2 linked regions of the Oleomonas cavernae genome follow. Each later gene encodes a partner of the first gene's protein in a complex. Links are inferred from orthologs where the notes say so. Each region holds a gene or a part of one and is shown on either strand. Other genes may lie near its edges. The genes, in order: trxA and trxB.

Region 1 (15,534 bases):
CGGAGACCACATCGTCGCCGTCGCCGCCGTAGAGGTCGTCGTCGCCGTCGCCCCCGTGCAGTTCGTCGTTGCCGGCATAGCCGCCCAGCGCGTCGCTGCCCGCCCCGCCGTAAGCCAGGTCATTGCCGTCGCCGAACGAGGCGAAGTCGTCATTGGCCGAGCCGGTGAGCGTGATCTTGCCCGGCCCGAACGCCACGACACCGATCTGTCCGCCGCCCGAGCCGACGGCGGAGGCGTCGATCGTCGTGTCCTCGGCAACGGGCGAGACCAGAACGGCGAGCTGCCCAGGCGTGGTATCGCCGTCGAAATCCGCCGTGGCGACCAGACGGCCGCCCAGCAGGACCGTGTTGCCGATACCGTCGACCGCGACCAGGTCGATCGAGGTGAACCGCCCGCCGCTCAAGTCGAAGGTGGTGTTCTCCTCGCCGTTGATGCCAAGGGCGAGCGCGTCGGTGCCGGTGCCGCCGTCGAAGACGTCGCCGATCGAGGTGGCGTTGTCGAAGTAGAAATCGTCGTCGCCGGCGCCGCCGCGCATCCGGTCGGTGCCCTCGCCGCCGATCAGCAGGTCGTGGCCCGCGCCGCCGTCCAGCCGGTCGTCGCCGATGCCGCCGTCGAGCATGTCGTCGTCGTCATTGCCGAACAGGGTGTCGTTGCCATCCTCGCCGAAGAGGAAATCCTCGCCGCCCTTGCCGGTGATGCGGTCGGCCCCGCCGGCGCCATAGAGGTCGTTGTCGTCCGCGTTGCCGGCGATGGCGTTGTCGAGGCCGTTGCCCGTGCCCTCGAAGACGCTGCCCAGCAGGATCAGGCGTTCGACATTGTCGGCCAGGACATAGCTCTCGGCCGTGGTGCGGACGGTGTCGTAGCCGCCCGCGGCGTCCTCGATCACCGTGTCGAGCAGGGCATCCGAGACGACATAGGTATCGTCGCCGGCACCGCCGGTCAGCTTGTTGGTGCCGCTGCCGCCATCGATCAGGTCGTTGCCCTCGCCGCCGTCGATGGTGTCGTCGCCGGCCCGGCCATAGAGGCGATCGTTGCCGCCCAGGCCGAAGATCTTGTCGCCGCCGCTGCTGCCATAGATGTAGTTGGCCGCTTCATTGCCGCTGCCGCCCAGGCCCAGGCTGTTGACCAGGACCAGCTTCTCGACCTCGTCGGGCAGGGTGTAGTCGATCCTGGCGCGGATCGTATCCGTGCCTTCGCCGGCCAGTTCGGTGACGATATCGCCGGTGCTGTCGACATAGTAGGTGTCGTTGCCCAGGCCGCCGCTCATCTGGTCGATGCCGCGGCCGCCATCGAGGGTATCGCCGCCTTCCAGGCCGAAAAGCCTGTCGGCGCCGCCAAAGCCCTTGATCGTGTCGGTGAGATTGGTGCCGGTCAGTTCGTTATCGGTATTGTCGCCCGGAATGTAAGCCATCGATTACCACCCGCCCTCTTAGGCTGTTGTTGGTGGCGAGCGTTTCAAAAAAGCGGCGCCTTGGACAGGAAAATGTGCTGTGACGGCAAGCGTCTAGCCGGGAAACAACCGCGCGGCGAAGGCGCGGCCCTGCTTTCTGATATCGGGCACGGCGATGATCTCCCAGAAGGCGGATCTGGTCGGAGGCCCCAGGACGAAGAGGCGCGAGGAGGTGTGCCCGCCGTCGCCGATCAGATTGAGGTTATCGGTCACGTCGAGGCCCAGGCAGAGCGGATCGGGGCGGGCGCGGCCCTCGTCCAGCAGCGCGCGCATCAGCGGATCGCCCAGGCGCTGGTAGTCGACCGAGAGGCCGGTACAGTTCACCACGTAGGCGGTCTCGATGCGCAGGGGGGGCCGCCATTGCCCTTGGGGCCAGGGTGATGGCAACCCCGGTCGGGGCGGCGGCCCAGCCGGTGATGCGCCCGGCCACGATCCTGAAGGTGCCGGCCGCGGTCAACTGCTCGATGCCCGCCGCCACCTGGGGCGCCATGCGGTGCCGATGCACATCCCACCAGGGGCGCAGGTGGCGAAGGAAACGCCGGCGTTCCACCATCGGCAGTGACCGCCACAATCCTCGCGTATGCGGCCGCAGGGCGTCGATGACGCTGCGCCAGTCGATGCCCTCGGCGGCGGCCTGCTTCACCTCCCCGCGGACCCAGCGGGCATAGGCGGTGATGGTGGGGGGCACGCTGCCCGGCTCGCGGATGAGTTTCCAGCTCCGCGTCTGTTCATGCACCCGCGACAGGAGGCCCCGGCGCGACACCGCCGTTATCTGCCCGCGATGACCGCGCTGGCCGAGCAGGGTGACGACGTCGACGGTGGTCAGGCCGGTGCCCAGGATGACGACCGGGTCGTCGGGGCCGATGCGGGCAATGGCGCTGTCGTCCCAGGGATCGGCGATCAGTCGCGCCGGCGCCACGTCCTCGATCCCGTCGGGGCCGGGCCACGCCGGCGGGTTGTTGCCGGTGGCCAGCACGGCGAGATCGGCGGCGACCTCGCCGCCTTCGGCCAGCCTCAGAAAGACCCCGTCTTCCGTCTCGTCGATATTCACGACCTGGCGCGACAGGCGCTCGACCACCACCCGTGGGTGGGCGTCGCGCTCGGCCTCGGCCAGGGCTTCGGCCAGATACTGGCCATAGATGCCGCGGGGTACGAAGGCATGGCCGGAGGGCGGGATGGAACTGGCCGGCTGCTCCGGCAGGTCGCGCGCCCACAGCCAGCGCAGGAAATGCGAGGGATCGTCTTCCAGCGCGCTCATGTTGGCGGCGCGCACGTTCAGCAGATGGCCGGCATGGACGGTCGAATAGGCCAAGCCGGGGCCGAAGACGCCCGAACGCTCGAACAGCAGGATGGTGGTGCCGCGGGGTGCCCGGCGCAGCAACTCGAGGGTCAATTGCGCGCCGGTAAAACCGGCACCGATAATGGCAATCCGCATCCCGCACCTCGAAGCATCACTCGGACATAATTACATAGCATATGAGTGGTTAGTTTATTTTAACAGACTGAATATCGCGAGAAAGCGCTCTTTGCCAGCGCGGTGGCGTGGTTGTCTTCACGGGATCGGCATGATAGGCGAAAGCCGCAGGATGTCTCAGGATCGGGCGGGTGTCGGGCAGGGCGATTGTCACCATGGGTCTGGCCGGCGCCGGCAAGAGCGCGACCCGCCTGCCGGGCAAGCCTGTGAGGCGCCTTCGGTGACGCGGCGCGCGATCGTCCATATCGGCTGGCCGCGCACCGGCACGACCAGCTTCCAGTTCCTGCTCGACCGGCTGCGTCCCACCCTGGCCGAAGCCGGGGTGCTCTACCCCGATCTGACCCCGGACAAGGCGCCGCGGCCGCATCTCAGCCACCAGCATCTGGGCGAGACGCTCGACGGGCGGCACCCGCGCACCACCCGGGAGGAATTGCTCGGCAAGCTCGACGCCGCGCTGGCGGCGACGCGCTGCGACGTGGCGCTGCTGTCCTACGAGGGGCTGGCCCAACTGCGCCGCGCGGGCCCGGTCGCCGAGATGCTGGCGGCGCTGTTTGAGCGCCGCGGCTTCAGCCTCGAGATCATGGCGACGGTGAAGCCGCAGGATGCCTTCCTGAATTCGGCCTACACTTGGCGCTGCCAGTTCCTGCGCGAGGCGCGGTCGTTCGCGCCCTATGCCCGGGCCGAACTCGGCAACCGCCGGCTCGACTACGCCGCCGTGCTGGCGCCGTGGCGGGTCGCGGCGGCGGGCCGGGTGCTGGTGGTGCCCGTGCGCGATCGCCGGTCGGACGAGTCGCTGGTCTGGCGGCTGTTCGACGCGCTGGGCCTGCTCGACCGGGTGCGTGGGTCGCTCTCGGACGGCGACCTGGCGCGCCGCGAGAACAGCAGCCCCGGCCCGGTGGCGGTGGCGGCAAGCCGCTGGCTGCACCGGCAGGGCGTGGCGAGCGTGCTGGGCGCGGATGCCCGCAGTGCCGGCCGCTACCTGGAGGTTGCCGCACAGGCGCGCGGGCGCGACGCCGCCACCTTCTGCGGCCTGACGCCGCCACTCGCCGCGCGCCTCGAAGCCCGCTTCGCCGCGGCCAACGATGCCTTCGCCGAGCAGGTCTGGGGCTGCCCCTGGGCGGCGCGCGTGGCGCCCGAACCGGCCCGCGAGGCCAACGAGATCCTGGCGGCGGATCCGGACGTGACGGCGGTGGTCGACGCGACGCTGCGGCAGTTCGGCCTGAGCCGACGCGGCGGGCCGCCGGCCTGGCTTGGCCGGCGCTGGCGCCGCGACCCGGCGTGACCTGCGCCGGCCTCGAGCCGGTCCGTCAACTACCGGGGATCAGCTGGCGGCGGGTGGGCGGTCTTGCAGCCGGGGAAAGCGGATCATGCGGTTGTTGGCCTCGTCCCACACGGCATAGCGCGAGGCGCTCAGGGCCGCGCCCAGCAGCAGGGGCGGCGGCAGCGGCGTGACCGCGGCCAGGGCGGCATGGGCGCGGGCCAGGCGGTAGTTGGGGATGCGCGAATTGAGGTGGTGCATGGCGTGAAAGCCGATATGGCCGGTGAACCAGTCGAGCAGCCAGGGCAGCTTCAGGTACGAGGTACCCTCGATCGCGGCACGGGTGGCATCCCAATCGGCCCGCCGGCTCCAATGGACGTTTTCATAGCGGTGCTGCAGCGAGAACAGCCAGACGCCGACGATGGCGGCGAAGGCCATGACCGGCACCTGGACCAGCAGCACGGCGCCCAGGCCCTGCCAGAAGGCGAGGCCGGCGACGGTCAGCAGGAGCGCCAGGTTGGTGAAGTGAACACTGAGGCGTTCCTTGATCCAGCTCCGCGGCGTGTCGAACGGCAGGCGGTAGATGACCATGAAGACCAGCGGCGGCAACAAGAGCAGCGCGATCAGCGGGTTCTGCATCAGGCGGTAGCGCCAGCGCGCCCAGGGCCGCAGGGCGCGATATTCCTCGAGGGTGATGCAGGTCGAATAGAGGTCGATGCCGCTGTCGCGGTGATCGAGGTCGTTCCACACGACATGATGGCCGGCATGCTGGCGCCGCCAATTGTCGTAGGGCGTCATGGTGACCAGGCTGCACAGCCGGCCCACCAGGGCGTTGGCCGCGGGCGTGGCCATGAACGAGCCGTGGCCGCAATCGTGCTGGATGATGAAGATGCGCACGACGAAGCCGGCCGCCGGCACCGCCAGGGCCAGGGTCAGCCAGTAGGAGAGGTCGAGGCTGGCGTAGAGCGCGACCTCGAGCAGCAGGAACGGCCCGAAGCTGGACGCGAGCTGGGCGTAGCTGCGCCAGTTCACCGAGCCCTGGAACGGGGCGATGATCGCGCGCAGGCGCCGGCCTTCGACGAGGCCGGGGCGTTCCCGGCTCGCCGTCCCCTCGCTCGATGCCGCACGACCGTCAAAGGGCGGTCCCATCTGGAGTTCCTCCGGTTGTCGCGCCCGGCGGCACGCCGACAGGAAATCAGCCGAACCCCGGCGGGGGCCGGCGCATCGTGCAGTTCTGGGGCATGGGGGCGCTTGATTGTCGACCAGATCCGGCACCGCCGGCGCACAACGCGACTGATCGAAAGTACTGCCGAAAGGCGGCAGATCTTCTCAGGCCCCACTATAGATCAAAACAAGGCGCGGTTATACGCCGATCGCCAAAATAAATTCGCGCGATCCCCGCAGATCTCAAAAAAAGCTGATCAGGGCAGCGACTTGCGGTATTTCAGCATCCCGGCGATCGACATGCCGCTTTCGCTGTGCAAGGCGGCGGACTCGTCATTCTCATCGGGCACGATCGTCAGGCCGATGCCCCGGCTGGGCAGCACGGGCAGGGAGTCGATGATGGCCGCGGCGACGCCCAGGGTATCGGGGGCGGGCGTGCCGGCAGCGAGGCGGCCGGGATCGGCGCTTTGTCCCTTGGGCACCAGGGGCGGGATGGCGAGGCCGGGCCGGGCCGGCTGCCGGCCTTCGGTCGCCGGGGCGATCTCCACCTGCTGCTCGTCGCGCAAATTGCCGGCGCTGGCGGGTTGGCTCGTTGCCATCACCGCCACGGCCCCAGCGATCAATGTTGGCCAAAATGCGCGCATGGCAGAACGCTACGCCGGCCGGCGCCGGAGTCGAGAATCACTGGCCCCGAATCGGTATCATCAGTGGTTCTTTCCGCCTGCCCCCCGGCGCGCGCTAGGGGGCGCGCTAGCCGCCGGGGCTCGACGGATCCTTCTGGCGGGCCAGGTAGCGCTCGCCGCCGTCGACCGCGATGACCTGGCCGGTGATGTGCGGGGCCTGGGCCAGGAAGGCCACGGCATCGGCGATGTCCTCAGGCCCCAGGGATGCGCCCAGCGGCAGCTTGCCCTTCTCGGCCGCGAAGCGCGCCGGATCCTGGAAGGGGCTGATCAGGGTCAGGCCGGGGGCGACGCCGTTCACCCGGATGCGGGGGGCGTAGTGGCGGGCGGCGAGGTCGGTGATGGTGGCCAGCGCCGACTTGCCCAGGGTGTAGGACAGGAAATCGGGGTGCGGCCAGGCCAGCTTGGCGTCCAGCACATTGATCACCGCGCCCTGGCCGATGGCGCGGGCAAAGGCCTGGAGAATGAGCAGGGGGGCCAGGGCATTCACCCGCATATGGGCCAGGAAGCTGGCTTCGCTGACACTGGCGAAATCGTCGGGTTCGAAGCGCGAGGCGTTGTTCACGACCAGGCTGACATCGCCATGGCGGGCGAACAGCCCCTCGAGTGACGCCGCGAGTCTCGCACCGTCGTCGAGGTCGAGCGTCACCAGATCGACATTTATGTTGCGCTGCCGCAAATGCGCAAGGAAGGCGGGATCGACCTGGGTCGCGTCGCGGGTCTGCAGCAACAGGCTGAAACCCGCGTCGCCCAAGCGTTCCGCGATCGCCGCGCCGATGCGTTTGGTGCCGCCGGTAATGAGTGCCGTGCCGGTCATCGCCCTGTACCGCCCCGTGTCCCCTTTGAGGCCATTAGCACTTTCTCATCCTCTTTCCTAATCCCCCGGCTTTGCGTTATGCTGCCGCACGGTCAAGAACGGCTTGACCACGGCAGTGCCAGTATCCCGGGGGAATTCAAGATGGCGAGTGATCTGACCATTAAGCGCGGCACCAAGACCGATCCGGCCGACGTTGCCAAGATCGACAAGAGCAAGCTGGGCATCCTGCTGGCCAAGCCGCCGCAGACCGAGACCGAGGGCCAGGCCATGTACAGCGGCTACACCCAGTGCCCGTGGTGCGGCCATGTCGGCTGGACCGTCGGCCTCGACACCAACTATTACGTCGACATCGTCTGCGGCGCTTGCGGTGGTTATTTCCGCGCCTGATCGCAGCGGCATCGGTCGAACCAGGCGGGCCCCCTTGGGGCCCGCTTTTGTTTCTGGCAAGGGTCCCCTTGGGGCCTGCTTTTGTTTGCGGATGGCTGTTGAACCGGCGGGATTTCGGGGCAATCTCGCTTATTGAAGCGCCTGTTCGCGAGAAGGATGCCCCCGATGAAGAAACTGGCCCTGATTGTTCTGTTCGGCGTGGCGGCGCTGGTCTCGGCCTGCAACACCGTCGAGGGTGTCGGCCGCGATGTGCAGGGCGCCGGCGAGGCGGTCTCGGATACCGCCCGCACGGTGAAGGACAAGCTCTGACCGGTCGCGCGCGCTCATGTGCGGCCGCTATCTGCTGAAGACCCCGGCCGACGAGCTCAAGGAGCTGTTTGCTCTGGAAGGCCCGCTGCCCAATTTCGGGCCGCGCTGGAACGTGGCGCCGACCCAGGAGATGCCGGTGGTGCGGCGTCACCCGGAAAGCGGTGCCCGTGTCCTTTCCCTGCTGCGCTGGGGCCTGGTGCCTCATTGGGCGGACGATGCCGGCATCGCCACCCGCCTGCTTCACGCCCGCGCCGAAGGCCTGGAGACGACACGGTCCTATCGCGACGCCTATGCAAGACGGCGCTGCCTGGTCCCGGCCGACGGCTTCTTCGAATGGCAGGGCGAGGGCAAGGCCAAGGTGCCCTATGCCGTGGCCCGGGCCGACGGCGGCCCCTTCGCCATGGCCGGCCTGTGGGAAGGCTGGCGTGGCCAGGACGGCACCGTGATCCGCAGCTTCACCGTGGTGACCACCGCCGCCAATGACGATCTGCGTCCCGTCCACCCGCGCATGCCGGTGATCCTGGCGCCGGCCGACTGGCCGATCTGGCTGGGCGAGGTGCCGGCCGATGCCGCCGCCATGGCCCGCCTGTTGGCCGGGGCCGGTCCGGGCGAGATGCGCTGCTGGCCGGTCTCGTCCCGGGTCGGCAATGTCCGCAACGACGACGCGGCGCTGTTCGCGCCCCTCGCCGCCTGAGTTGCTCAGAGGCCGGCGAGCTTCTTCACCTGGTCGATCTTCCAGGCCGACATCAGGGCTTTCACCGCATCGGCGGGCACCCCGTTGCTGCCTTCGGCCTGCAACAGCAGCCGGCCGGCCAGGGTGATCATGATCTGTGTCGTGTCCGATGATTTGTCGGCCTGCATCATGGCTTCCTCGCCGCCGATGCGCACCCGCTGGAAACCGGCCTGGGCCGCCATCATGGGGTTGGCGAAGAGCATGCCGAAGGATTGCAGCATCGGGCTGTCGGCGACCAGGCTCAGTTTCACTGTGCCGCCCGACGCTGTGTCGGTATAGGTACGCGAGACGGTCTGGCCCATGCCCATCATCGCCAGCGATTCAGCCGAAACCTCGTCCGCGGTCCAACCGGCCGGGGCCTCGGGGAAGGTGCCGCCGTAGGCTTCGTTGAGCTTCTGGGCGATCGCCGAATTGGCAAAGGCGATTTCCTTCTGGGCGCCGGCGAGGTCGCCCTTGGCATAGAGCTCTGCCGCCTTGGCGAGGCCGTCCGAAATATCGTCGGCCCGGGCGGCAAGGCTGCCGAACGTCAGGATGCCGGCGACAGCCGCCGCCAGCAACGCGGTCCTGGACATCATGGTGATTCCCCCTCGAGTTCCCTCACGGGCGGAACAAAGCACCAGCGGGGTTGTGAGAAAAGGCCCAAGGGGGCGAAACGTGACCGGCATCACGCCAGCCCGGGGACCGTTGCTCGCGATGCGGTTGCTCGCAGGCCCCTGCGCTGCGACCATCGCGCCATGTTCTCGCCCGCGATCCTGCTCTCCCTCGTCCTTGGCGCGCTGGCCTTCACGGCCCTGACGGCGGCGGCGCCGCTGGCGGTTTATACCGTCACCCTGGCCCTGTTCGGCCTGGCCCATGTGACCAGCGAATTTGCCTATGTCGATCGCCGCTTCGGCCGGCGCCTGGGCCGGCCGCTGGTGTGGCGCCTGGGGCTGCTGCTGGCCGGCGTGGCGGCGGCGCGGGCCGCGGGCGTGTTCGGCCTGCTGCCGGTCACCGTCGCCCTGACCGTCGAATTGGCCCTGGTGGCCGCCCTGGCGCTGGCGGTTGCCGGCGGCGAGGGGCCGCGGGGCCTGGCCTTGGGCGTTGCCCTGCCGTTGGGCCTGGCGACCGCGCTGGCCCCGTTCGAGACCGCCGTGACCCTGGCCATCACCCACAATTTCACGCCCCTGGGCTTTTTGTGGGAGGCGGCGCCGCGGCACCGGCGGGGGCCGGCGATGGCCTTGGCGCTGGCCGGGTTCATCGGCCTGCCGCTGCTGGTCGCCAGCGGCCTGCCGCGGCTGTGGCTGGGCCTGGATCTTGCCGGCGCCGACCCGATGGCGACCGGCGGCCTGATCCGTCATCTGCATGTCTATGTCCCGGCGGCGTTGCGGGACGGGCCCTGGGCGCTCGACCTGTTTGCCGCCTGCGTGGTGGCGCAGGGCGCGCATTACCTGGCGGTGATCGTCATCCTGCCGGCCTTGCAGCGGCGCCGGGCGCCGGGCATGCGCGGCTTGATCCCCTGGCCGGGGCGGGGCCTGTTCGCGCTCGCCGTGGTTGCCGGCAGCGCTGTCGCCCTCATCGGCTTCCTGGATGATTTCTCAGGCGCGCGCGGCCTCTACGGCATTCTCGCCTCGGTCCATGCCTGGGTCGAAATCCCGCTGCTGGTGCTGATCCTCGGTGGCGCCTTTCAGCCCACCGCCAGCTTGCCCGCCAGGAACGAGGCGGCATTCGCCGCCGCCGAGACAGCCAGTGCCCGCCGGGGCGTCAACCCGGCGACAACGGCGATCAGCCCGGCCTCGACCGCCACCACGATCGCCTCCAGGGCGATGACCGACGGCCAGTAGCCCCAGCGCGGATAGGCCCACAGCGCCGCCGCCCAAAGCTGCGGATGGGTCGCGGCGGTGGCGATCGCGCTGGCCAGGCCGGCGGCGACGGCACCCCGCCCGCCCAGGCGCCGCCAATGCACCAGGGCAAAGGCCACCGGCGCCTCGATGGCGATCGAGATCACAAGCGCCTGCCACGCCATCATGGCATCATCTCCGCGTGTCAATCCGAGGTGCCATCATGCACATTGCGATCAAGGCCGCACTGATCCTGGGCCTGCTGCTGCCGCAGGCGGCCCGGGCCAACATGATCCCGCCGCAACCGCCGCCCCTGTTGCCGCCGGGACCGGCGCAGGCGACGCTCCTGGGCCTGACCTTCGAACAGCTCTGGTCCTATCGCCAGGGCGGGCGCTGGGCTGTGGCCATCACCGGCTGCGCACAAGCCGAGTCGCCCGCCTGCCGGCGCGCGACCGAGGCCGGGCTGATCGGCTGCCACGTGGTGGGCGCCAACGGCAAGGCCATCGCCGCCGGTGATCTCCAGGCGATCATCGACGCCCACGCCTATCCGCCGTCGACGGCCGAGAAGCCCCTGCGCCTGACCGTCGAAGCCTGCCGCGACCAACCGACAGAGATCACGCTGGAACCGTAGTGCCACCCGGCCGCGAAAAGCCCTCTCCGCCCTTCAGGGGGGAGAGGGTTGGGTGAGGTGGGTCGACGGCATAGAGTGCACTCTGTCCCGCCGACCACCTCACCCTCCCGTCGCTCGCGCGCCGGGCCCCTCCCTCTCCCCCGCAAGCGGCGGAGAGGGGATCACCGACCGTCCTCCAGGAGCATCGCGGCGCCCTTTTCGGCGATCATGGCGGTGGGGGTGTTGGTGTTGCCCGAGGTGATGGTGGGCATGATCGAGGCATCGATCACCCGCAGGCCGTCGAGGCCGATGAAGGAAAGGCGCTCGTCGACCACGGCTTGCGGGTCCTCCGGCCTGCCCATCTTGGCGGTGCCGACGGGGTGGAAGATGGTGGTGCCGATGTCGCCCGCCGCCTTGGCCAGCGCGGCATCACCGTCGCCCACGCCGGGGCCGGGCAGGTATTCGCCGGGGTGGAAACGGGCCAGTGCCGGCTGTGTCATCAGGCGTCTCGTCACCCGGATGGCGTCGGCGGCGACGCGGCGGTCGTCGTCGGTGGTCAGGTAGTGGGGGGCGATCACAGGGGCTGCCGTGGGATCGGCGCTGCGCAGGCGGATTTCGCCGCGCGAGGTGGGGCGCAGGTTGCAGGCGCTGACGGTGATCGCCGGGAAGGGATGCAACGGATCGCCGAACTTGTCCAGCGACAGGGGCTGGACATGGAACTGGATATTGGCCCGCTCGCGGCCGGGATCGGATTTGGTGAACAGGCCCAGCTGGCTGGGCGCCATGGTCAGCGGCCCGCGCCGGCGGATGAGGTAGTCGAGGCCCATCAGCCCGCGCCCGAGCAGCGAATGATAGGTCTCGTTCAGGGTTTTTACCCCACTGACCTTGTAGATCGCCCGCTGCTGCAAATGATCCTGCAGGTTACGGCCGACGCCGGGCCGCTCGAGGATCACCTCGATGCCCTGGGGGGCCAGGAATTCGCCCGGCCCGATGCCGGACAGTTGCAGGATCTGTGGCGAGCCGACGGCGCCGGCGCACAGCACGACGCTGGCCTGGGCCCGGGCCTCCATCGCCTGGCCGCCCCGGGTGTAGCGCACGCCCACGGCGCGGCCGCCCTCGATGATCAGCTTCTCGACCAGCACGCCGGTCTCAAGCGCCAAGTTGGGCCGGTTCAGCGCGGGCTCGAGGAAGCCGCGGGCCGAGGACCAGCGCCGGCCGCGCTTCTGGTTCACATGGAAATAGCCGACGCCCTCGTTGTCGCCGGTGTTGAAGTCGTCGATCCGCGGAACACCCATCTCGACGGCGGCGTCGCGCACCGCGTCCAGCACTGCCCAGGACAGGCGCGGCGCCTCGATGCGCCAGCCGCCGCCCACGCCGTGATGCTGGCTCTCCCCCAGGAAATGATCTTCCAGCCGCTTGAAGCAGGGCAGGACATCGCCGTAACCCCAGCCGCTCAGGCCCAGTTGCCGCCAGTGATCATAGTCGGCCGCCTGGCCGCGCATCGAGATCATGGCATTGATGGCGGACGAGCCGCCGATCACCTTGCCCGGGGATAGGCCAGTGCGCGGCCGTTCAGGCCGGCTTCCGGCTCGGTCTTGAACATCCAGTCCGCGCGCGGGTTGCCGATCGCGAACAGATAGCCGACCGGGATATGGAACCAGATCCAGTTGTCGCGCCCGCCGGCCTCGAGCAGCAGGACCTTGTTGCGCGGATCGGCCGAGAGGCGGTTGGCGACGATGCAGCCGGCCGTGCCGGCGCCCACGACGATGTAGTCGAACTGCCCATCCAAGCTTGCCACGGCGCGTTTCCCAGTTGTTATGCCCCCTGGTTGCCATGGCGGCCCAGGCGACTCAACCCCTGCGAAGGTTTCATGTGCCCTGTGGCTTGCTCCGGGCCGCCTCGACCAGGGCGCGGATCGCCCAGCGTCTCACCTTCTGGGCCTGGGCGTCGTCCAGTTGCAGGACGTCGCGAAACACCACCATCGCCTCGGTGCCGACGATCAAAGCCAGGGCCGCGGTCAGGGTTTCCAGATCCGCCGGCTCGAACTCGCCCCGCGCGGGGGCCAGGGCGGCCTTGATCAGGGGGGTGCGGCGGTCCTGGCGCACCGGCAAGTCGCCGTCCTCGACGCCCTTGGCCCGCTGTTGCAGCGCATTGGCCAGCATCAGGCGCAGCGGCACCTCGTTTTGCGCGATCATGGCATGGAGCGCGCCGTCGACCTGCTCCAGCCGCTGCACCGGATCGGCGCTTTGGTTCTCGGCGAACAGCTCGTCGGGCTCGGGCACCGCCACGTCCAGCGCCGCCTCGACCAGCAGGGCCTCGACGCTGGGGAAATAGCGATAGGCCGTCGCCCGCGATACCTGGGCCGCGTCGGCGACCTCCTCCAGGCTGGGCTTGCGGCCCAGCTTCAACAACCGGGCAGTGGCGTGAAGCAGGTCCTCGCGGGTGCGCCGGCGCTGCTTCCAGCGGCCGGTCTTGACGGTATCCGGCATCACGGCTGCGGCAGTTGCCGGATGATCGCGGCGAGGTCGAGCCAGACATTCTCGCGCGCGATGTCGCCGTTGTCGGCGAATTCGACGACGTGCAGCAAGCGGAATTCGAGCGGGCGGTTGTGGCCTTCCAGGCCGAAGGGGCGACCTGGCGCGAGGCCCCGCCACAGCGACTCGTCGACCATGAAACCGGGACCGTACAGGCGCCGCAGGGTCGTGGTCCCGCCGCCGGACAGGTCGGCGAACAGGGTCTCGTAGAAGGGGCGTGTGCCCTCGCGGCCCCGCACCGGCCCGCCCGGCCAGCCGACGATGTCGTGTTCGACATCGGGCGCCAGGGTGGCCAGCACCCCCTCGACATTGTCGGCTGCCTCGAAGGCGAAATGCTCGTCCATCTTGCGGTCCATCGCCGCGGTCGTCAGTGCCATGATTGTCCTCGTAGAGGGGTGGTTGATCCGGCCTTGACGTTAATGAGATTTACATCTCATTACAAGATGGAAGTTTCGACGACGAAAAGGATGCGGAATCGCCTGCCGGGGCAGCGGGCAGCGAATCTCGACGATGGGGGAGTTTGGAGCGGGTGATGGGAATCGAACCCACGACACTCAGCTTGGGAAGCTGATGTTCTACCTCTGAACTACACCCGCTCAGGGCCTAGCCGGACCGTGTTCTTAGCAACAGGGGCGGGCGGCGTCAAACGCTGCAAGCGTATTCTCCTCACAGGCGCCACCGGATTCACACGGTCGATTCGGCGGGGCGCAAAGCCCTCTCCTCCGCGGGAGGAGAGGGTTGGGTGAGGAGGTCATGGGGTCAAAGCGCCGATACATCTCGAGGCGGCCCGACCCACCTCCCCAACCCCTCCCCCGCAAGCGGGCGGAGGGGAGTCACAACGGCGGTTGTCGAACGGAGGAGAGGCTCTTCGCGCCGGAAACGACAAAGGCCCCGGCGGGTGGTGCGCCGGGGCCTTCGTTGGTCGGGGCCGGATCAGAGCGAGGTGTTGATCCACTCGACGATCTTGCCCTTGGGCAGCGCGCCGACCTTGGTCGCCGCCACCTTGCCGTCGCGGAACAGCATCAAGGTGGGGATGCCGCGCACGCCATAGCGCGCCGGGGTGCTGGGATTCTCGTCGATGTTCAGCTTGACGACCGTGACCTGGGCGCCCAGTTCCTCGGAAATTTCCTCGAGGCTGGGGCCGATCTGCTTGCAGGGGCCGCACCACTCGGCCCAGAAATCGACGACGACCGGGCCGTTGGCGCCCAGCACGTCAGTGGCGAAGGAAGTGTCGGTCACCTTTTTGGTGGACATGTCAAAGCACCTTTCATGGTCGGCTTCAGGCGCTAGGTTCGGCCCGCCGACGGAATCCGCATTCGGCCAACAAACTTAAGAATGAGGCGGTGGTGCGTCAACCTCGGTGACGGCGCCGGGCAGGTCTGCAAGGCACGCATCGAGACGGTCGCCGGGGATGGGCATCAGGCGCGGCGTTTCGGTCCACAGCAGGGCGGCTTCGACCGGCCGGTCGGGGTAGAGCCGCTGCACCACGGTGCGGTAGAGCGCCAACTGGCGCAGGTAACCCGTTGCCACGGCTCGCCAATCCGCGGGCGAGGGGCGGTCGGTCTTGAAATCGACGATCAGCACCCGGTCGGGCAGCACCACCAGCCGGTCGATCTGGCCCAGCACTGTTTCCTCGCTAATTACAGCGGCGATCGGTACTTCCGGCCGGCTGGCTGGCCCGAAAACGGGAGCAAAATCTTTGTGGTCAATGACGGCCAGGGTCTCCGCCGCCAGTGACTCGAGGGCCTGCGGCGACAATCCCTCGCCCCGGGCGGCCAGAAAGCGGCTTGCCGCGGCCGGCCGCCGGCCGGCGGGCAGATCGGGCAACAATTCCAGCAGCCGGTGAACCAGGCGCCCGCGCAGGAAGCGCGCCGCGCCAAGGCCTGCGATCGGGCTGGCCACGCCCAGGTCGGCATCGGCGGCGCGCGACGGGCTCAACGGGTCGGACGGCCGCCGCTCGACCGGGGCGGGACGGGTCGCCCATGCGGGCAGGGGCAGGGCGGTCACGGTCTGCGCCACGCTGCGGTGGCGCTCGCCGGCCGTGCCCTGCTGCGTGCCGCTCTTGCGCCGGATCTCGAAGCCGGGTGCGACCTCGACCGTTACGGCGTCGGCCGGGAAGGCGGCGGCGACCAGGTCGTACCACGAGCCTTCGACCCAATCCTGGTCCTTGCTGCGGCCGCTGCGCCAGCCGCAGACGATCAGCCGGTCCTCGGCCCTGGTCAGCGCCACATAGAGCAGGCGGCGGTATTCCTCCAGGGCCGCCTCTTGCGCGGCCGCGCGCAGGCTGGCCACGGCCGGTGC
Region 2 (14,646 bases), on another replicon or contig:
TGCGCCAAGGGTGAGTTCGACGAAGCCGGGGCCAAGTACTGGTCCGACGACGTGGTCAGCCGCGAGCCGATGCCGGGCGACATGGCCGAGGTCAAGGGCCGCCAGGCGGTCGAGGCCAAGGGCCAGTGGTGGTACGCCAACAACACCATCCACGAGGTTAAGGTCGAAGGGCCCTACGTTTTCGGCCACGAGTTCGCCGTGCGCTTCCTGATGGATTTCACGCCGAAGGACGGCCAGCGCATGAAGATGGACGAGTTGGGCGTCTATACCGTCAAGGACGGCAAGATCGTCGACGAGCGCTTCTTCTACGGCGGGCCGATATCCTAGGCCGCTGAGACAAGGCGGGGCTTCGGCAGCCGGGCGCTTTGCCCGGCTGCCCGGCCGGTCAGCGCTTGTCGTCCAGGATCGCGTTCACCGCATTGATTTCGGCACGGGTCAAGGTCCGGTCGAAATCCAGGGCCAAGCGTCGCTCGGCCAAGCGAAGCGCCCGGCGCCGATCCACCGGGTCGACGAGGCTGAGTGCCCGTTGACGGGCGGCATCGTAGCTGGCGATGCGCCCGACGGTCGAATTCGGGGCTGCGTGCTCGAAGGCCGTAAGAGAGGCATGGGCGGCGTTGAGGGGACCCAACTCGCTGGCACTGGCATAGGTGCGGGCGGCGTCGGTCAGCGCCTTGCTACGCACGCGGGCGTCGGCGGTTTCCTTGGCACCGACCGCTTTGGCGCTGCCGCGACTGCTGTCGGCCACCGCGGCCTTGTCGTGGCCCAAGCCGCGGCCCCCGGCATCGGCCGCGGCACCGTGGCCCCCGCCGTGACCGCCGCCATGACCACCGCCGTTTCCGCCGCCGCCGTTTCCGCCACCGCCACCATTGCCGCCGCCCTTGGCATAGGCCGCGGTGAGGTCGAGCATCGCCGGCGCGAGCGCCAGGCTGGAAGCGCCAATCGCCAAGGCGAGCACGCGGGCGGCGAGCCCTTTAGCAAGATTGCGTTGCATGGCCGCATTCTCCGGTTCTGATGGTAAATCGAGAAACACCGTGACGGCCATTGGGTTCCGGATCAAGCTCCGCTCGCACCCTTCCCACCCCTGCGCCGACCCTCTATGATCCGGCCCATGTCATTTGAAGCTCCCCTGGATTGCGGCCAGGCCGTCGTTCTGCCCGAATGGATCGACTACAACGGCCACATGAATGTCGCCTATTACGTGCTGGCGTTCGATCAAGCGCTGGACCGGGTCTTTGACCGCTTCGACTGCGGCAAGGATTATGTCGCACGCTCGAATCACTCGTTCTTCGTGCTCGAGGCCCATGTCCGCTATCTGCAGGAAGTGACTCAGGGCGACCCCCTGGCCTTCACCTTCCAGCTGATCGACCACGACGCCAAGCGGCTGCACTATTTCGTCGAGATGCGGCACGCGGAACTGGGCTTCCTGGCCGCGACCTCGGAACAGGTCGCCCTGCATGTCGACCTGGAAGACCGCCGGTCCGCCGCCATGCCGCCGCAGCAACAGGCCCTGTTCGCGCAGATCGCCGAGGATCACGGCGCCCTGCCCCTGCCCGACGGCCTCGGCCGGAACATCCGCCTGCGCAAGCCTGCGGCGGCCTGAGCGTCAGCCGCCATGAGCAATGATCCGTTCGATCCCGCCAACTGGGATGACACCGAGCCGTCGGCGGCGCCCGGCGCCCCGGCGCCGATCCTGGAGCCGTTCTATCTCGAGGGCCTGAACCCGCAGCAGCGCGCCGCGGTCGAGGCGACCGACGGCCCCGTGCTGGTGCTGGCCGGGGCGGGCACCGGCAAGACAAGGGTGCTGACCACGCGCATCGCCCACCTGCTCGGCACCGGCAAGTCCTGGCCGGGCCAGATCCTGTCGGTGACCTTCACCAACAAGGCGGCGCGCGAGATGCAGCACCGCATCGCGCAACTGATCGGCGGCGTGGCCGACGGCCTGTCCTGGCTGGGGACCTTCCATTCGATCGCCGCGCGCATCCTGCGCCGCCATGCCGAGCTGGTGGGCCTCAAACCCAATTTCACCATCCTGGACGCCGACGACCAGTTGCGCCTGCTCAAGCAGTTGATCAGTGCCGCGGGCCTGGACGAGAAGCGCAACCCGCCCCGTGCCCTGGCCGGCCTGATCGACCGCTGGAAGAACCGTGGCCTCACCCCCGACAGGCTGAACCCGGAAGACAACCACAGCTTCGCCGACGGCCGGGGCAGGGAACTCTACACCGCCTACCAGGAACGCCTGGCGACCCTCAACGCCGCCGATTTCGGCGACCTGCTGCTGCACAACATCACGATCTTCCAGCGCGAGCCCGAGATCCTGGCACAGTGGCAGCGGCGCTTCAAATACATCCTGGTCGACGAATACCAGGACACCAACGTCGCCCAATACCTGTGGCTGCGCCTGCTGGCCCAGCGCTGGCGTAACGTCTGCTGTGTCGGCGATGACGATCAGTCGATATACGGCTGGCGTGGCGCCGAGGTGGGCAACATCCTGCGTTTCGAGAGTGACTTTCCCGGTGCCAAGGTGATCCGATTGGAGCGCAATTATCGCTCGACCGGGCATATCCTGGGGGCGGCGTCCGGCCTGATCAAGGCCAACGAGGGGCGCCTGGGCAAGACCCTGTGGACCGAGGACGCGTTGGGCGAGAAGGTCCAGGTCACCGGCTATTGGGACGGCGAGGAAGAGGCGCGCGGCATCTCGGACGCGATCGAGGGCATGCGCGGCCATGGCCGCAAGCTGGCCGAGATGGCGATCCTGGTACGCGCCGGCGCCCAGACCCGCGCCTTCGAGGAGCGCTTCGTCGCGGTCGGCCTGCCCTACCGGGTGATCGGCGGCCCACGCTTCTACGAGCGCCAGGAAATCCGCGATGCCCTGGCCTATTTCCGCGTCACCGTGCAGCCCGACGACGACCTGGCCTTCGAGCGCATCGTCAATGTCCCCAAGCGCGGCCTGGGCGACGCTACGATCCAGCAGTTGCACGTCCTGGCGCGCGGCCGGGGCATCTCGCTGCACCGGGCCGCCGGCCTGATCGTCGAGACCGACGAGATGAAGCCCCGGCCACGCAGCGCCCTGCGCGACCTCATGACCGGCTTCGAGCGCTGGCGCGCCATCGGCGGCGACCTGCCGCATACCGAACTGGCGCAGACCATTCTGGACGAATCCGGCTACACCGCGATGTGGCAGGCCGACAAGTCGGCCGAAGCGCCGGGCCGGCTGGACAACCTCAAGGAATTGATCGATGCCCTGGCAGGCTTCGAGAACCTGACCGCCTTCCTCGAGCATGTCGCGTTGGTCATGGAGATCGAGCGCGGCGACGGCACCCAGGACATGGTCACCCTGATGACCCTGCACGGCGCCAAGGGCCTGGAATTTCCCGTGGTCTTCCTGCCCGGCTGGGAGGAGGGCCTGTTCCCCAGCCAGCGCAGCATGGACGAGAACGGCCTGGCTGGCCTCGAAGAGGAGCGCCGCCTGGCCTATGTCGGCCTGACCCGGGCGCGGGAGAAGGCGATCGTCAGCCACGCCGCCAACCGCCGCCTCTACGGCCAGTGGCAGAGCGCCATCCCCTCGCGCTTCATCGACGAGCTGCCGGGCGACCATGCCCAGGTGGAGGCCCGGCCCGGCCTGTGGGGCGGCCTGTCCGAGCGCGGCGGTTTCACCCCGGCGATGAACGACAGCGACCTGTTCGGCTCACGCGGACTCAGCCCCGGGTTCCAGCGGGCGGCGCAGAACCGGGCCGCCGGCCCGGCCCCGCGCGTCGGCCCCCGCACCCTGGACCTGAACGCCGACTATGTGACGTCGAGCGATGCCGGCGGCGACTTCAAGGCGGGCGAACGGGTGTTCCACCAGAAGTTCGGCTATGGCCGCATCAGCCATATCGACGGTAACAAGCTGGACATCAATTTCGAGAAAGCGGGGACGAAGAAGGTGATCGCCAGCTTCGTCACCAAGGCGTGAGGATCATGAGATCTCCATTCAGCGTCATCCCGGCGAAGGCCGGGATCCATTGCGACATCGCGCGCTGCCCCGGAATGGATCCCGGCCTTCGCCGGGATGACGATTTTGGGGTGCCGGCATGAGCGACTCCGCAGGCCTGATCGAGGCGCGGCTGATCCTGCCGCCGGAGGCCGTGGCGGCGTTCGAACTGATGCTGTCGGATGTGGTGGTTGCGCTGTCGAGCATCACCCGCGACGACGGCGCCACCTGGGAGTTGGAAGCCCTGCTGGCGCCGGGCGGCGACGACGGCGCCCTGGCGCAGGCGCTGGAACAGGCCGCCGGCATCGCCGGCATCGACCTGCCTGAGATCGAGTGGCGGGTGCTGCCCGATGTCGACTGGGTGTCGGAGACCCAGAAGATCCTGAAGCCCCTGCCGATTGGCCGCTTCTGGATCCATGGCCCCGACGCGCCCGAGGTCCCGCCGGTCTCGGCGATCGCGCTGGAAATCGAGGCGGGCCTCGCCTTCGGGACCGGCCGCCATGCCACCACCTCGGGCTGCGTCCTGGCGCTGGAGCGCCTGGCCCGGCGGCGGCGGTTCGACAAGGTCATCGATGTCGGCTGCGGCTCCGGCATCCTGGCCATGGCGGCCGAGAAATTGTGGCATCCCGCCGTGCTGTGGGCGACCGATATCGACCCGGTGGCGGTCGAAACCGCCAGGGACAATGCGGCCAAGAACGGGCTGTGGGACGCGGCGCTCTACACCACCGCGGACGGCATGACCGAGCGGCAGGTCAAGGCGGCGGGCCGCTTCGACCTGATCATCGCCAACATCCTGGCGCGGCCGCTGATGCTGCTGGCAGCCCAGATCGAGGGCGCCCTGGCGGGCAATGGGGTGGTGGTTCTGTCGGGGCTGCTCGCGACTCAGGAGGCCATGGTGCTGTCCGCCTATCGGACGCGCGGCCTCTACCTGGTGGAGCGGACGGTAAAAGAGGGCTGGGCGACCCTGACCCTCGCCCGCTGAGGCGGGGAGGTCAGGATCGCCCAGACCGGCATCACGTCACAATGTTTCGGTGCATCGTCGGATGCACCGGGTGCTTCAGGCCGCGAGATGACGGGGCGAATTCTCGTTCGCCACACCATTGATCGCCACCTTCGCCGTCGCCGGCACAGCAGCACCACGCCGGACCAGGCCGGCGGCGACGCGGTCGATCTGGCCGCGATCGATGCCGATATCGGCAAGGAGGCGGTCATCGAGAGCTGTCAACTCGGCATGGACGCGCTGACGCGCGATCAAGCTCTTCAGCGCCTGCACAACCATCATGGGACCCTTCGCGACAAGCATCAGAACCTCCGAGATGAAAATGCCAAGTCCAACCAGCGGTGCAATCCGCGCTGTCACAAGCGTCAGATCCGCGGTGTACTCAGGAGCGCCATTGAGCCCATGCCCAACATGCGACCGTGACGCCGTACCCGTCAGCAAGTAAGCCATTTGTTACTCCTGTTGGTTGGCGTTACCGTCGAGAAGGAATATGGCAGTGCAGCACGACTTCAGGCAGGGGGGCCGGACAGGAGAGCTATGCGCCAGGCGCATTGGAAACTTTTTATCGTCCCACTACACGCATACCTCTAACGCCGACCTGCCATGAGGCGCTCACATGAAGCTTTTGACCGACGTCATTTTTGATCCCGCCGCGCTGCGCAGCCTGGCCGGCCGGCTGCACGCGCCCGAGGCCCTGGCCGATCGGCTCGCCGCCGCGGCAGCCGCCGCGTCGGACAATCCCGACGAGATCGCCGCGGCAGTCGCCCCTGACGCACGGGGCGACGAGATCGCCTCGATCGCCGCCCTGGTGGGCAGCGCCCGGCCGCGCCTGCTGGCCTCGATCGAGGCGGGCAAGGCCGCCTCGGCCGCCCGTCTCGCCGCCTTGCGCGCGGAGATGGCGCGGCGCGGCCTCACCGGCTTTCTGGTGCCCATGGCCGACGAGCACCAGGGCGAATATATCCCGCCCGCCACCCAGCGCCTGGCCTGGCTGACCGGCTTCGGCGGTTCGGCCGGGATGGCCGTGGTCCTGGCCGAGCGGGCGGCAATTTTCGTCGATGGCCGCTATACCCTGCAGGTGCGCGACCAGGTCGACATCGCCCTGTTCGAACCCCATCACCTGATCGAGGAGCCGCCCGCAGCCTGGTTGCCCGGCGCGGTGAAGGCCGGCGATATCATCGGTTACGATCCCTGGCTGCACACCCGCGGCAGCGCCGCGTCCCTGAGCAAGGCGCTGGCCGCGGTCGGCGCCAGGCTGGTCCCGACCGACGGCAACCCGATCGATGCGGTCTGGGCCGACCGGCCGCCGGCGCCCCTGTCGGTGATGCGCCCCCACGCGCTGGCCTTCGCGGGCGAGGCACACGAGTCGAAGATCACCCGCCTGGCCGCAGGCCTGGCCGCGGAAGGTGTCGATGCCGCCGTGATCAGCGCGCCCGACGGCCTGGCCTGGCTCTTGAACGTGCGCGGCCTGGACGTGCCCAACAACCCGCTCAGCCTGGGCTTTGCCATCCTCGACACGGCCGAGGGCGGCCAGGTCCGGCTGTTCGTCGAGCCGGCCAAGATCACCGCGGCCACCCGCGCCCATCTCGGCAACCGGGTGACCCTGGCCACCCCCGACGCCCTGGGCCCGACGCTGGACAGGCTGGCGCAGGGCGGCACCACCCTTCGCATCGACCAGGCGACGGGCGCCGCCTGGCTGGCGGACCGGGTCGAGGCGGCAGGCGGCAAGGTCTCGCTGGGGCTGGACCCTTGCGCCCTGCCCCGGGCCCTGAAGAACCAGGCGGAACTGCGCGGCACCAGGGCCGCCCATGTCCGCGACGCCGGCGCCATCGTGCGCTTCCTGGCCTGGCTGGACGGTGCCGTGGCGGCGGGCGAGAGGCTGGACGAGCTGGACGTGGTGGACCGCCTGGCCTCGTTCCGGCGGGCGCACGGCCACTTCCGCGGCCCCAGCTTCGATACCATCGCCGGTTTCGGCGCCAATGGCGCGATCGTCCACTACCGGGCGTCGCCGGCAACGGCCAAGACCCTGGAACCGGGCAACCTGCTGCTGCTCGATTCCGGTGCCCAGTATCCCGACGGCACGACCGACATCACCCGGACCATGGCGATCGGCAGGCCCAGCCCGGAGCACCGCGACCGCTATACCCGCGTGCTGAAAGGTCATCTGGCGCTGGGGTCGGCGCGCTTCCCGCAGGGCACCACCGGCAGCCAGCTCGACGTGCTGGCGCGCGCGCCGCTGTGGGCGGCCGGCCTCGATTACGACCACGGCACCGGCCATGGCGTGGGCAGTTTCCTGTGCGTCCACGAAGGCCCGCACCGGATCTCCAAGGTCGCCAACACCGTCGCCCTGCAGCAGGGCATGATCGTCTCCAACGAGCCGGGCTACTACAAGACCGGGGCCTACGGCATCCGCATCGAAAACCTGATCGCGGTCACCCGCCTGCCTGATGTGCAGGGGGCCGAGCGCGAAATGCTGGGCTTCGAGACCCTGACCGTAGTGCCCTATGACCGCCGCCTGATCGACACCGCCCTGCTCGACGACCGCGAGAAGGCGCTGGTCAACGCCTATCACGCCCGGGTGCTGGCCGAGGTCGGCCCGCTGGTGGACGGCGAGGCGCACGCCTGGCTGGAGGCGGCCACCGCGCCGCTTTGATCCGGTCCCCAACATGATCCCTCTTCGCCGCTTGCGGGGGAGAGGGAAGGGGCCCATTGCGCCAGCAATGGGAAGGGTGAGGTGGTCGCGGGCGAGACTGCGCCCTATGTCGACCACCCTCCTCACCCAACCCTCTCCTCCCAGGAGGAGAGGGCTTGTCTTTGTGCTTACCCCGGCACCGTCACGATCTTGCCCCATTCTCGCCCGACCAGCGCCCGATGGGCGGATCAGGTTGCGGCCGCTCTCAACCGGGCTAAGGGGAGGCAATCGCCATGAAACAGCGTGTCCGCCATGGTGGCGATGCCTATTACGAGCCCTTGCGGCGGCGCTTTCTGGCCGGCTGCCTGTGCTGCGTCGGCGCGGCCTTGACCAGCCGGGTCGTGCTCGCCGGTACTGCGGCCGAGGCCCTGCGCGCGGCCGATGAGACCCCGGCCCCGACCATCGAGCGGATCGCCGACGGCGTCTATCTTCATACCTCCTGGGCGGTGACCGCCGACGGCCTGGTGCCGTCCAACGGCCTGGTCGTGGTCGGGCGCAACGGCGCGCTGATGATCGATACCGCCTGGACCGAAGCCGACACCGCCCTGCTGATCGAGCGGATCGACCAGTTGACCAGCGGCGCCCCCCTCCTCGTCTATGCGACCCATGCCCATGTCGACCGGCTGGGCGGGCTCGGCCTGATCAACCGGCGGGGCGAGCGCAGCATGGCGCACGAAACCACGGTCGCCGCCGCCATGAGCCGCGGCCTGGCCGTGCCGACCGAAAGCTGGATCGGCGAAGCCATGGCCTTCGAGATCGGCGACCGCCAGATCGAGCTGTTCCACCCCGGTGGCGCCCACACCCGCGACAACACGGTGGTCTATCTCGAGGATGTCGACCTGCTGTACGGCGGCTGCATGGTCCGCCCGGCCAGTGCCAGCACCCTGGGCCACCTGGCGGATGCCGACCTGGCCACCTGGCCCAACGCCCTGGGCAACCTGGTCAGCCGTTTCGGCCACCCGGCCATCGTGGTGCCCGGCCATGGCCCGGTCGGTGATGGCAGCCTGCTGACCCACAGCCTGGCCCTGGCGAGCACCACCGCCGCCGGCTGATTCTCGGCAGGCTCGCACCTGCTTGCTTGACATGTTTGTACCGACCAGTAAATTATGTACTGATTGGTACAAACATGGAGCTGCGCCGTGGCCGATGAACGCCCGCCCCTGCCGCCTTTCACCGTCGAGACCGCCACGCTGAAGGCCCGCCTGGCCGAGGATGCCTGGAACACGTGCGATCCGCTCCGGGTCTCGCTGGCCTACACGCCGGACAGCCGCTGGCGCAACCGGGCGGAATTCATCCAGGGCCGCCCGGCCATCGTGGAGTTGCTGACCCGCAAATGGGCGCGCGAACTCGACTACCGCCTGATCAAGGAATTGTGGGCCTTCCACGAGAGCCGCATCGCCGTGCGCTTCCAGTACGAATACCACGACGACTCGGGCAACTGGTTCCGCGCCCATGGCAACGAGCAGTGGGAATTCGACGAACGGGGCCTGATGCGCCGGCGCGAGGCCAGCATCAACGATGTCCGCATCACGCAAGCCGAGCGCAAATTCCTGTGGCCGGCGGGACCGCGCCCGGCCGATCATCCCGGCCTGACCGAGTTGGGTCTTTAGCGGGCAAGCACAAACCCCGAAAGACAACAATCCGAGGCAAGGACTTGCGCTATGGCTCCGTTGACGCTCTCGTCCCCCATCGGCGATATCCAGATCGTGAACGAGCCAATGCATTCATTCGGTTCGGCCGATAATTCCCGAGCCTATCGACGCGAGCACAATCTGTGCGACGGATCGGTGCGCGCCAGCTACGGGATAATCGTCGATGGCGATCCCATCGTCGTTATTGGCGTTGATCGAGCGATGCCTATTCATTCACATTCAGCCCTTGTCTGGGGAGACCGCCTGCATATCGCTCTCGGCAGCAGGATTGCCTGCTTTTCCCTAAACCCCTTCGTAATGCTCCGGGCGGTCGAGGCTGATGCCGTCATGTGTTTCGGCCTGCATTTTTCCACGGCACATAGTGCCCTGATTTGCCACGGAGAATTGCAGATCTCCCGGCTGTCGGCCGACGGCGACATCCTCTGGCAGGCGGGCGGGCGAGATATTTTCACGGGCGAGTTTGCGTTGAGGCCAGCATGTATCGAAGCGCGGGATTTCAACAACGCCGCCTATCGTTTCAGGTACGAGGACGGCGCGCTGATCTGATTCCCGACAGGAGCCTTGATGCCGAAAACCGTCGCCGAACGCGCCGATGTCATTCCCGCCCTGGCCGAAGTCTTTCGCGAGCATGGCTTCGAGGGGACCAGCCTTGCCCTGATTACGGCCCGCACCGGCCTGGGCAAGGGCAGCCTCTACAACTTCTTCCCCGGCGGGAAAGAGGAAATGGCGGCGGCGGTGCTGGACGAGATCGACGGCTGGTTCGAGGCCCAGGTCTATCGCCCCCTGCGCGAGGCGGCCGATCCGGCGCGGGCCATCGCTGACATGTTCACGTCGGTCGACGCTTATTTCCGCTCGGGCCGGCGCGTGTGCCTGGTGGGCGCCTTTGCCCTGAGCGACGTGCGCGATCGCTTCGCAGCGCGCATCAATGCCTATTTCGCGGCCTGGGGCGAGGCGCTCGCCGAGGCCCTGGTGCGGGCGGGCCGGGCCCAAGAGACCGCCCGCGACCAGGCGGAGGAAACCGTCCTGGCGATCCAGGGCGCACTGGTGCTGACCCGGGCGCTGGATGATCCCGGCACATTCGAGCGCGCCCTGCGCCGCCTTCAGGAGCGGTTGGGGGTCTGACCCAGCCGTCATTCCTGGGCAGCGCGCGACGTCTCAATGGATTCCGGCCTTCGCCGGAATGACGGTGGAGGTTAAGCGCTTAGGGCAGCGCCCTCGTGGGTCAGCAGCCAGCGCTTGCGGGCGATGCCGCCGCCGTAGCCGGTCAAGGAACCGTCGGCGCCAATCAGGCGGTGGCAGGGCACGACCACGCTGATGGGGTTGGCACCATTGGCGTGGCCCACCGCGCGCATGGCCCGGGGCCGGCCGAGGCGGGCGGCGAGCGCGCCGTAGGTCAGCGTTTCGCCTGCCGGGACGGTGCGCAGGGCGGACCAGACCTCGCGCTGGAACGGCGTGCCGCCCAGGTGGTAGGGAACGGTGTCGAGCCGGCCCAGGTCGCCGGCGAAATAGCGCTCGAGGGCATGGCGGATGGCTTTGGGGGCGGCACCCGGCTCGATCGCCACCGGACCGACCTGCCGGCACAGCAGGAGCACCATGCGCGCCTCGTAATCCGCCCAGTCGAGGGCACACAGGCGCCCCTCGCCATCGGTCACCAGCAGGGCTTGCCCGATCGGCGTCTCCAGCCGGTCGAGAAACATCAGCGGCCGCGGTGCGGCGGCCGGGGCGACAGGCCGAAGGGCACGCCCGGCGCATGCTTGCCGTTGCGAATGGTGAAGCTGGTCTTGACGCTGGCGACATTGGGGGCGGGCGTCAGCTCGCGGGTCAGGAAGCCTTGGAATTCCGCCAGGTCGCGGGCGACGATTTTCAGAATGAAGTCGATTTCGCCGTTCAGCATCCAGCATTCGCGCACCAGCGGCATGGCGCGGACCCGCTCCTCGAAGGCGACCAGGTCGGTCTCGGCCTGGGAGGCGAGGCCGACCATGGCGAAGACCGTGACCTCGAAGCCCAGCGATTCGGCATCGACCTCGGCGTGGTAGCCCTTGATGAAGCCCGACTCCTCGAGCGCGCGGACCCGGCGCAGGCAGGGCGGGGCGGAAATCCCGACTTGGCGGGCCAGATCGACATTCGTCATGCGGCCGTCTGCCTGCAAATGCTCGAGGATCTGCAAATCGATGTCGTCGAGCTTTACCTTGGTCATGAACTCCCCCTGCGGCACCGCCATTATTGTGCCGAGGACCGCTGGACGAAAGAAAATTTCACTTTGCCTGCCCAATGCGTCGAGATTTCGTCGACGCGCGGGGGATTAGACGCCAGAATCCGCCGCCGTCAAGCGATTGCGCGGAAGGCGCGCGGCGCCTCTTGGCGGGCCATGCGGCTAGCGCATATCATAGTCTGTGCAGAGCGTCCCATATAAGCGATTCTCTCGCCCAGTCCGCCAGGAGCCGGCGGCGGCCCCGATCCCGGGGTATCGAATTTCGGAGTGTAGACGATGTCCGAGCGCCGCCATGCGAAGGTGCTGATCATTGGTTCCGGTCCGGCGGGCTGCACCGCGGCGATCTATGCCGCGCGCGCCTGCCTGGACCCCGTGCTGGTCCGCGGCCTGACTCCGGGCGGCCAGTTGACCATCACCACCGAGGTCGAGAACTACCCGGGCTTTGCCGAAGTGATCCAGGGCCCCTGGCTGATGGAGCAGATGGAGGCGCAGGCGCGCCACGTCGGCACCACCCTGATCGACGACATCATCACCGAGGTCGACCTGTCGCGCCGTCCGTTCCGCCTGAAAGGCGATTCCGGCACCGAATACACGGCCGACACCCTGATCATCGCGACCGGGGCCAGCGCCAAATGGCTGGGCCTGCCGTCGGAACAGCAGTTCCAGGGCTTTGGCGTCTCGGCCTGTGCCACCTGCGACGGCTTCTTCTATCGCGGCAAGGAGGTCGTGGTGGTGGGCGGCGGCAACACGGCGGTCGAAGAGGCGCTGTACCTGACCAACCACGCGACCAAGGTGACCTTGATCCACCGCCGCGGCGAATTGCGGGCAGACAAGACCAACCAGAACCGCCTGCTGGCGCATCCCAAGATCTCGGTCGCCTGGAACAGCGAGATTGCCGAGATCGTCGGCGGCGACGATCCGCCGGGCGTCACCGGCGTGCGCCTGCGCAATGTGGGGACCGGGGCGATCTCGGACCTGGCAACCGACGGCGTCTTCGTCGCCATCGGTCACACGCCGGCGACCGAGCTGTTCAAGGGCAAGCTGCCGATGGACGAGCAGGGCTATCTGCTGACCGCGCCGGACTCGACGGCAACCGCCGTGCCCGGCGTCTTCGCCGCGGGTGACGTGAAGGACAAGATCTTCAGGCAGGCCGTAACCGCCGCCGGCATGGGCTGCATGGCCGCCCTGGAGGCCGAGCGCTTCCTGGGCGAGCACGAGCACGAAGCCCAGGCGGCAGCAGCCGAGTGAACAGGCAAGAGAAGCCTCGAGGCACGACCAGCCGCCGGGCGGATCGGGCGCGACAGGGGGACGCGCGATGATGGATTGGGACAAGCTCAGAATTTTTCACGCCGTCGCCGAGGCCGGCAGCTTCACCCATGCGGGCGAAGTGCTGAACCTGTCGCAATCGGCGGTCAGCCGGCAGATCAGCGCGCTCGAGGAAAGCCTCAAGGTCTCGCTGTTCCACCGCCATGCCCGCGGCCTGATCCTGACCGAACAGGGCGAGTTGCTGTTCCGCACCGCCCACGACGTCTTTGCCAAGCTGGCCATGGCCGAGGCCATGCTGGCGGATTCCAAGGACAAGCCACGCGGCGAACTGCGCGTCACCACCACGGTCAGCTTCGGCATGCTGTGGCTGACCCCGCGCATCAAGGAATTCGCGGATCTCTACCCCGATATCCGGGTGCACCTGATCCTGGACGACGACGAGCTGGACCTGGGCATGCGCGAGGCCGATATCGCCATCCGCTTCCGCGCCCCCGTCCAGGCCGACCTGGTGCAACGCCGCCTGGTGCAGGTGACCAATCACCTCTATGCCGCACCCAGTTACATCAAGCGCCACGGCGCGCCCAAGAGCATCGAGGATCTCGACAACCACGCCATCCTGGTCTACGGCGCGGCCGTGCCCCAGCCGCTGGCGGACGTGAACTGGCTGCTCAACAAGACCGCCGACCTGTCGAAGCAGCGCAAGCCGATCTTCACGGTGAACAACATCTATGCCCTGATGCTGGCCGTCGAGTCGGGGCTGGGCGTCGCCGCCCTGCCCGACTACGTGGCGCGCGGCAATACCAAGCTGACCCAGGTGCTGCCGGACTATGCCGGCCCCACCTTCGACACCTATTTCGTCTATCCCGAAGAACTGCGCGACACCAAGCGTATCGCGGTGTTCCGCGACTTCATGCTGCGCAAGGTCGCCGAATGGGGCTTTTGAGCCCCATTCGGCTTCGCCCGCGTCTCGATGTCCCCGGGTCGGGCTCTAAGCCTGCCAAAAGCCCCTCGACAGATTGCGTCGCTTGTCACGCCCCACCTTGCTCTGGAAATCGGCGATCCCCGCCTTTGCGGGCGGGTAGGGATCGATCGGGCGCTCGAGCGACAAGGCTTGATGCACCGTCATGTCGGCGCTCTTGTTGAGCGCGAACTTGGTCCGGCGCAGCGCGATCGGGTTCTTGGCCAGCATCACCTCGCTCAACGCAGCGACCTCCTTGTCGAGATCCTCGGGCGCGCAGATCTTGTTGACCAGGTTGTAGCGCTCGGCCGTCTCGGTGTCGAAAAGCGCGCCGATCATGTTCCATTCCTTGGCCTTGCGGCGGCCGGCGAAACGCGAGATGCGGGAGATGCCGCCCCAGCCCGGCGTGATGTCCCAGTCGATCTCCGGCATGCCCCAGCGGGTGCGGTTGGTGGCGATGACAAAGTCGCAAACCAGCGTCAGTTCCAGGCCGCCGCCGGTGCAGACACCGTCGACCGCGGCGATCGTGACCGGCGTCAGATCCTCGATGAGGTTGACGGTTTCCTGGTAAAGCTCGATCTGCCAATACGGGTCTTCAGGGGTCCAGTCATTGAATTCCTTGACGTCGTCACCGGCACAGAAGGTATCGCCGGCCCCGCGAATGACGAGGATGCGGCAGTCCCGGTCGGCCCGAACCTCCCGCACTGCCGCGTTCAGTTCGGCCGACAGTTCCTTGTCGAGGGCGTTATGCGCGCTCGGGCGGTTGAGGGTGATGGTGGTGACCTCGCCCTTTCGGTCGAAAATCAGTTTCTCGTAGGCCATGGCGGTTCCCCTTGGTGGTTCGCAATTGTGACTTGCGTAAGGGAACTAATGGCAAATTTAGTCTCCTTATGCAAGTG

What was found.
Region 2: the proteins of trxA (region 1) and trxB are in contact, whole or in part, in a crystal structure (PDB 1F6M), measured with the Escherichia coli proteins. The link is inferred for Oleomonas cavernae from one-to-one orthologs.

Annotation. Positions count from the first base shown.
Region 1 is NZ_QYUK01000016.1:273,870-289,403, reverse strand. Bases 12,828-15,534 are described here. They hold trxA (thioredoxin TrxA), read right to left. Parts: upstream 14,488-15,534; coding sequence 14,167-14,487; downstream 12,828-14,166. Other genes in these bases: addA (double-strand break repair helicase AddA), read right to left, coding at 14,563-15,534; D3874_RS26550 (nuclear transport factor 2 family protein), read right to left, coding at 13,188-13,610; D3874_RS26555 (TetR/AcrR family transcriptional regulator), read right to left, coding at 12,828-13,188. Also shown: D3874_RS26620 (calcium-binding protein), read right to left, coding at 1-1,411; D3874_RS26615 (hypothetical protein), read right to left, coding at 1,505-1,723; D3874_RS26610 (FAD/NAD(P)-binding protein), read right to left, coding at 1,653-2,885; D3874_RS26605 (hypothetical protein), read left to right, coding at 3,145-4,206; D3874_RS26600 (fatty acid desaturase family protein), read right to left, coding at 4,246-5,331; D3874_RS26595 (hypothetical protein), read right to left, coding at 5,604-5,945; D3874_RS26590 (SDR family oxidoreductase), read right to left, coding at 6,097-6,843; D3874_RS26585 (hypothetical protein), read left to right, coding at 6,985-7,230; D3874_RS26580 (entericidin A/B family lipoprotein), read left to right, coding at 7,396-7,539; D3874_RS26575 (SOS response-associated peptidase), read left to right, coding at 7,556-8,233; D3874_RS28865 (hypothetical protein), read right to left, coding at 8,239-8,847; D3874_RS26570 (hypothetical protein), read left to right, coding at 9,007-10,092; D3874_RS26565 (hypothetical protein), read left to right, coding at 10,313-10,720; D3874_RS31750 (GMC family oxidoreductase), read right to left, coding at 10,882-12,240; D3874_RS31745 (hypothetical protein), read right to left, coding at 12,237-12,497; more of D3874_RS26555, read right to left, coding at 12,568-12,827. UniProt on the Escherichia coli protein: Participates in various redox reactions through the reversible oxidation of its active center dithiol to a disulfide and catalyzes dithiol-disulfide exchange reactions.
Region 2 is NZ_QYUK01000011.1:2,376,342-2,390,987, forward strand. What follows is about bases 10,840-13,785. They hold trxB (thioredoxin-disulfide reductase), read left to right. Parts: upstream 10,840-11,799; coding sequence 11,800-12,771; downstream 12,772-13,785. Other genes in these bases: D3874_RS15270 (methylated-DNA--[protein]-cysteine S-methyltransferase), read right to left, coding at 10,840-11,008; D3874_RS15275 (Lrp/AsnC family transcriptional regulator), read right to left, coding at 11,008-11,508; D3874_RS15285 (LysR family transcriptional regulator), read left to right, coding at 12,842-13,732; D3874_RS15290 (enoyl-CoA hydratase/isomerase family protein), read right to left, coding at 13,778-13,785. Also shown: D3874_RS15215 (nuclear transport factor 2 family protein), read left to right, coding at 1-327; D3874_RS31235 (Holotricin-3 precursor), read right to left, coding at 386-1,042; D3874_RS15225 (thioesterase family protein), read left to right, coding at 1,109-1,600; D3874_RS15230 (ATP-dependent helicase), read left to right, coding at 1,613-3,952; D3874_RS15235 (50S ribosomal protein L11 methyltransferase), read left to right, coding at 4,071-4,952; D3874_RS30435 (DUF1127 domain-containing protein), read right to left, coding at 5,028-5,420; D3874_RS15245 (aminopeptidase P family protein), read left to right, coding at 5,587-7,620; bla (subclass B1 metallo-beta-lactamase), read left to right, coding at 7,893-8,711; D3874_RS15255 (nuclear transport factor 2 family protein), read left to right, coding at 8,799-9,269; D3874_RS28055 (hypothetical protein), read left to right, coding at 9,321-9,857; D3874_RS15265 (TetR/AcrR family transcriptional regulator), read left to right, coding at 9,876-10,433; more of D3874_RS15270, read right to left, coding at 10,505-10,839; more of D3874_RS15290, read right to left, coding at 13,786-14,569.